One region of the Pseudoalteromonas sp. 2CM32C genome, then DNA from elsewhere that is predicted to be linked to it. Evidence: predicted binding sites of a transcription regulator. Region 1 holds the regulator's gene; each other region holds the start of a gene.
What was found. Region 1 encodes LexA, which represses DNA repair genes until DNA is damaged. Its sites were predicted from a motif close to TACTGTATNNNNATACAGTA; they were not measured.
Positions count from the first base shown of each region.

Region 2: ruvC (crossover junction endodeoxyribonuclease RuvC) is a predicted target of LexA. The motif match lies at 1,043-1,062, and genes of this name have one in related genera.
Region 3: MTF67_RS12075 (SulA-like leucine-rich domain-containing protein) is a predicted target of LexA. The motif match lies at 1,287-1,306, and genes of this name have one in related genera.

Region 1 is NZ_JALNTI010000011.1:88,527-90,803, reverse strand. Features, by position in the region: gene MTF67_RS16465 (hypothetical protein) at 1-67, shown strand, start outside; gene MTF67_RS16460 (hotdog fold thioesterase) at 69-512, opposite strand; gene lexA (transcriptional repressor LexA) at 689-1,306, shown strand; gene coxB (cytochrome c oxidase subunit II) at 1,722-2,277, shown strand, end outside.
Region 2 is NZ_JALNTI010000015.1:34,235-36,511, reverse strand. Features, by position in the region: gene ruvA (Holliday junction branch migration protein RuvA) at 1-467, opposite strand, end outside; gene ruvC (crossover junction endodeoxyribonuclease RuvC) at 470-994, opposite strand; gene MTF67_RS17910 (FtsX-like permease family protein) at 1,124-2,277, opposite strand, start outside.
Region 3 is NZ_JALNTI010000006.1:1,533-3,809, reverse strand. Features, by position in the region: gene MTF67_RS12085 (NCS2 family permease) at 1-467, opposite strand, end outside; gene MTF67_RS12080 (sel1 repeat family protein) at 587-1,042, shown strand; gene MTF67_RS12075 (SulA-like leucine-rich domain-containing protein) at 1,331-1,774, shown strand; gene MTF67_RS12070 (YchJ family metal-binding protein) at 1,804-2,277, shown strand, end outside.

The DNA.
Region 1 (2,277 bases):
TACACTACTGCGTATATCTGCTATTGGCGCGGGTATGGAAATAACAATTTACCCTCTCGAAAAATAACTTACGCCTTTCGCTCAACAACGGCTGCGGTCATTTTTGATACGCAGCACAGCTCGTTGCGGCTGTTTGTGATTTTTATTTCCCAAACAGAGCTTCGTTTTCCAATATGAAATGCGCGTGCTGTTGCCGTTAATGCACCATTGCGAGAAGCCTTTAAATAGCTTGCACTTATTTCTTGCCCAACACAGTAAAACTTTGTGAAATCAACCACAAAATTAGCAGCATAGCTCGCTACGGTTTCGGCGAGTACAACGTTTGCGCCGCCATGAACCATACCAATAGGGTTATGGTGTGCAGGGATTGCAGGCATAGTTGCTACTAAGTAATCGTCGCCTATCTCTGTTATTTCTATCCCCATGGTTTTCATTAGCGTCCCTTGGCCATTAATGCCTTCGTCCAATTGTTTACACAATGCTAATGTAATGGGTTGATGCCAAATACTCATATAGATTTCCTTAAATTTATTGTAGCAAGTTACTATTTTTATAGGCTATTTTAGAAAGCCTCTAAAATGTACACGTAAGGAAGTAATTTAGCTATTTGAACGGATAATTTAAATTTGCGATTTTTATTTAACTGTATATACTCACAGTTAAATGTACTGTATGGAAAACCAGTTGTATGCGCCCATTAACTAAACGCCAAGCTCAAATACTCGAATTAATTAAAGTGTTTATTAAAGACACTGGTATGCCGCCTACACGTGCCGAAATAGCACAAACGTTAGGGTTTAAAAGTGCAAATGCCGCTGAGGAACATTTAAAAGCCCTTGCCAAAAAAGGGGTGATTAAAATGAAACCTGGCGCAAGCCGTGGAATCCAACTTGTTGAAGAAGAGGAGCCAGAACAATTAGGTTTACCGCTTATTGGCCGAGTTGCGGCAGGTTCCCCTATTTTGGCGCAAGAACATGTTGAAAGCCACTGTAAAATTGACCCATTAATGTTTAAACCAGCTGCCGACTTTTTACTGCGCGTAAACGGTATGAGTATGAAAGATATAGGCATTATGGATGGCGATTTACTTGCTGTGCATAAAACACAAGTGGCTGAAAATGGTCAAGTTGTGGTTGCCCGTGTTGATGACGATGTAACCGTAAAACGCATTGAAAAGGCGGGTCGCCAGGTGTTGCTTCATGCTGAAAATGACGAGTTTGCACCAATTAAGGTCGATCTTGAAACTGAGTCGTTCAACATTGAAGGCTTGGCAGTGGGTGTAATTCGTAACGCGGACTGGATGTAGTTTTTCTTATTTTATAAAAAGCGCACTTTTTTGGTGCGCTTTTTTAATTTTTAAAATTTTGTTTGTTTTTTATTCACACTCTTTCATTTCATCCTTAGCCCTTACCACCTCTCGACTTGAGCTATTTCTCTCTACGTTCAACTAAATCAACTCTCTACTTTTTATATATTTATTGTTTGTTTTTAATACAAAAAACTTGCATGGTGGTTAAATATTAACTAATTGTTAATAAGCTGACGCTGGCAATACTCATCGCTTTTAAGTTTTGAGCACACACAATAAACTTTTGCTAGCGCAGTGAATGCCAATTTTTATAAATAAAACGGCATTAATAAAAAAATAAAAATAACGAATTGGCGTTTAAGCCGTATGCCTCTTCGCTTTGCACTAGCAACAGCATCAAAGGAGTCGTCACATGGGTAAACTTAGTTGTACCTTGTGGCTTATATTGTGTGTTTTTCCGCAGTTAGCCTTGGCAAATAGCCAATTTAATATGCGTAAGGGCGTTACAGATATAAGTGAAAATGTTTACGAATTACACATGACCATATTTTTTATATGTTGTGTGATTGGGATAATAGTGTTTGCCATTATGCTTTGGGCACTCATTCATCATCGCAAATCTAAAGGAGCGGTTCCCGCTCAATTCCACGAAAGCACCAAAGTAGAAATTCTTTGGACCGCCATTCCATTTGTTATTTTAATTGCAATGGCAGTGCCAGCTACAAAAACCTTAATCGCTATGGAAGATGCCAGTAAAGCCGACTTAACAATTAAAGTTACAGGTTCACAGTGGAAATGGCATTATGAATATATGGGAGAAGATGTAGAGTTTTACTCAATGCTTGCAACTCCTCAGGATGAAATAACTAATTTAGCTGATAAAAACCCAAATTATTTACTTGAGGTAGACAAACCCCTCGTACTGCCAATTAATCAAAAAATTCGTTTTTTAATGACCTCAGATGATG
Region 2 (2,277 bases), on a different contig from region 1:
AATGCATCGCTGTGAGGCTCTATCACTGCGCTATCGCTAAATGGTGTAAATAAATCATTACCCCAATCTTTTAAACGGTCTTTCATCTCAAGCACTAAACGTTCAGCGGTTTTTTTACCCACACCCGGTAATTTAACCAGCGATGTAGCATCTTCATTATTTACACAGCTAACAAACTGTTGCGCCGACATTCCCGATAAAATAGCGAGCCCGAGTTTTGGCCCTACCCCATTAGCTTTTAAAAGCTCTCTAAATAATGCGCGCTCTGTTTTATTATTAAAACCAAACAGTAACTGCGCATCTTCACGCACTACAAAATGAGTATAAACAATCGTGTTTTCACCCACTTTTGGTAAGTCGTAAAAACAGGTCATTGGCATTTGTACTTCATAACCCACGCCGCTTACTTCAAGTAAAATTTCGGGGGGTTGTTTTTCAACTAAAATACCATTTAAGCGGCCTATCATTGTTATTTCCTTAAGCGTCCTCTAACGGTTTTGCTTGCGCTGCCCGCTAGTTTAATTAAATTTTGTTCTGAATGAGCATGGCAAATTGCTATTGCTAATGCATCTGCTGCATCGGCTTGAGGTGTACCTGGTAATTTTAGAATATTTTTTACCATATGCTGGACTTGGCTTTTGTCTGCACCACCGTTGCCTACTACAGCTTGTTTAATTTGCCTTGCCGAATACTCAAACACTGGCAAATCAGCCATTGCAGCACCCACAATGGCAGCACCACGCGCTTGGCCAAGTTTTAATGCAGAATCGGGATTATGAGCCATAAATACTTTTTCTATAGCAAACGTTTCAGGCGAAAACTGCTCAACAAGTTGAGTGATGCCCTGGTAAATCATTTTAAGGCGTACCGGAAAAGGATGATCGGCTAATTTTATACAACCACTGCCTAAATAAGTAAATTTAGCACCTTGGTGAGCAACTACACCGTAACCAGTCAAACGCGATCCTGGGTCGATCCCTAAAATAATGGCCAAATCACATTCTCGTTGTTTTTATTGTAAATTAGGCTAATAATGCCAGAGCACTGTATAAAATACCAGTACCAAGCAAAAACAAAAATGCTCGCTTAAATAGCGAGCATTTTAAACGCAATAATAGTTAGTTTACCCCAAAGCGCGAACTAACCCTTGGGTGTTTTGTTTAAGGGTACGGGCAATCATTAAATAACCCAACCCGGCTACAAATAAACCACCAGCAAGCGGGCCTATAATCCATATATGTGGATGAAGCTTGCCCGTAAGTTCAAACATTTGTTGCTGCACAATCAAAAGCGCTAAGTCGCTAAAAAATGCAGCAACTAAACCGGCTAACCCACCCAATAATAAAAACTCGTACAAGGTCGCATTTTTAATTAAACGGCTTTTAGCACCTAATGTTCTAAGAATTACAATTTCTTGCATGCGTTCACCTAAGCTCGCTTGCACTTGCGAAATGAGTACTAATGCACCGCACAAAACAACAATGGCAAGTACAAAACCAATGGCAAGTGAGACTTGCGATATTGTGGTTTGTATTTGCTTTACAAAGTTGTCTACATCGATTGCAGTAATGGTTGGATAGGTGCGCAACAGTTGGCTAAAGTCGCGCTTTTGCTCAGGTTCTATCCTAACCGACGAAATATAAGTCGCCGGAAAGTCTTTAAGTACATCCGGGCTGAGTATGATAAAGAAGTTGGGTTTAAGCGTTGCCCAGTTAACTGTACGAACGCTGGTAATTTTAGCATCGAACGACTGCGCGCCAATTAAAAAGGTAAGTGTGTCGCCAATTTCAACATCAAGGCGCTCTAACATCGACTCTTCAACTGATGCCTCGGCCACTGCGTTTTCATCAAACCATTCACCTTGAATTATCTCGTTTTGAGCCGGTACATCTTTAAGCCACGTTAAGTTTAGCTCACGGCCAATACCCGAACGCGCTTCTTCATCTTTTTTCTCATTGTCTTGAAGAGATACTTCACGTGCAACCAACTCACCATTTACCGCGTTAACACGCCCTCGAATCGTTGGGTAGAATTCAGACACTAAAATGTCTTTCTCAGCAAGGTAGTTATTGATTGGTTCAAGGTCGTTTTGCGTAATATTAACTAAAAATGCATTGGGCGCATCGCTTGGTAATTGCGACTGCCAATCAGCAATCATGTCATTTTTAAGCACAACTAAAAACAGAAGCAGTTTAATGGCGAGCGAAAAACTAATAAGTTGAACTGCATTTACATTGGCACGCTTTTGAATCGACGCAATAGCCAATGACCAACTAT
Region 3 (2,277 bases), on a different contig from region 1:
GCCACAATAATGCCTGCATTTTTAAGTGCTATTAAGGCTAAAAATGCGCCAATGCCTGTCGCAATAGCCCGTTTTAAAACTAATGGAATGGCATTTATTATCCATTCTCTAACCTTAAATAAACTTAATAATAAAAATATACAACCCGACATAAATACTGCGCCCAACGCAGCTTCCCAGGTGTATCCCATACCTAATACAACGCCATACGTAAAGAAGGCATTCAACCCCATGCCAGGTGCTAAAGCTAATGGGTAATTGGCCCATAATCCCATAATAAAACAACCGATAGCAGCAGCAATACAAGTAGCAACAAAAGCAGCCCCTTGATCCATTCCCGCTTCTGCTAACATAGCAGGATTCACGAAGACAATGTAAACCATTGTGATAAAAGTAGTCATTCCGGCAATACATTCTCGACGAACCGTGGACCCATTTTCGTTAATTTTAAATAAAGCTTCTAACATAATGAACTTACAACAATAAAAAGTAGCGAGATTTTATCATAAAAAGTTTATTTTTCAGGACATTTTACCTTGCGATATACTAAACTACTGAAGTAGTTAACTATACCGAATGACAGCATATGATAAAAACAACACCTACAGGTTATGATTTAGAACAACAATTAGACAACATTTTGTCTTTTGTGACACAGCCAGGCGATGCTAATTCGTCACCTGAAAATGAAAACTCTCAACAAAGTACGCTAAATAAGGCGCTATATTATTTAAAAAATAACCAGCCTGCTTTAGCTGCAAAATGGATGCGTTTATCGGCAATGTCAGGTGATCACCGAGGGCAATTTTATTTAGGCTTGTTTTTTGTAAAAGGCCAAGGTGTTCCACAAAGTGTATTTCATGGAGTTGCTTGGCTTAGCTTATCGAGTAGCCAGGGTCATGAGCCAGCTACAGCTGCGCTTGCTGATTTAAGAAAATATATAGAAACAAAGCGTTTTAAGGATGCCCAATGTTATGCAGCCAGTTTATATGAACAAATTCATCAATTACAATATGCCCATTTAATCCCCCCTGCCCCTTAGTAAAAGCCCGAAACTTAGCTCGTAAAAGTACTGTATACAGTACAGAGCTATAATTTAAATTTATAAAAAACGTAAGCAAACCTTTTCAAACTGTATAAAAAACACTCACCCACTAACATTCCAATTTAAATAAAAGCGATAAATATCAACAATATAAACATTAAAATACATATCCTTAAAAATAGAATATAAATTTGTATAAAAAAATAGCAAAAAAACACTTGCGCCATAACACTGTATAAACTACTGTATAAACGTACTGTATATAAACCCAGTGAGCGAGATGATATGTTACAGCCAATAACCGTAAGAACAGTAAAAAGCTATCAACAAGACGAACTATCTGATTGTGTTAACGTGATTCAAATCGAAGATGATATATCGGCAACGTTTGAGCTGTTAAAGGTGCTACACCAGTATAATAGTTTAAATGCTTGGACTTTATTAATCGCACCAGATCATGTTCCTAGTAAAGCTTTGCTTGATTCATGTTCAATAGACACAAGTAAACTATTAGTCATTAGGCAAAAACATTTAGTAAATTTAGAATATGTACTGCGTAGCGCACTGCATAATGGTAACTTTGCAGCGGTCATTACATGGACTGATATGTTAAACAATCAGTTATTGAGCAACTTATCGCTTAACTTAAGTAACACAAAAACAAAGTTATACTGTTTTACTAAAAATTCTGACGTACTTGATATACCTTACATACAGCAAGCTTGCTAAAATGATGTTTTAAATCTTATGTAACAATTATGAATTATTTAAATAACAACACTTGCTTTTGTGGAAACCAAAAAAATTACGAAGATTGCTGTGAACCACTGCTATTAGGTGATAAACAAGCAGAAACACCCGAGCAGTTAATGCGCTCTAGGTATACAGCTTACGTACAAAAAAATGCTAAATACGTATACCAAACATATGCAAGTGAAAAGCAAGCTGAAAACCCTGTAAATGAAATTAAAGAATTTGCGACCAGTTGTCGATTTGTAAGCTTATCTGTTATTGAAACAAACAGCGATGAAAATAAAGGGGTCGTTGAGTTTAAAGCTACCTATTTTTATCAAAACCTATATTGTGTGTTACATGAGCGCTCTCAATTTATAAAAGAGCAACACCAGTGGCGATATCTCGATGGTATTATATTTCCGGTCGCTGATATAAAAGTTGGCAGGAATGATGATTGCCCTTGTGGCAGCGCAAAAAAATACAAGAAATGCCATGGC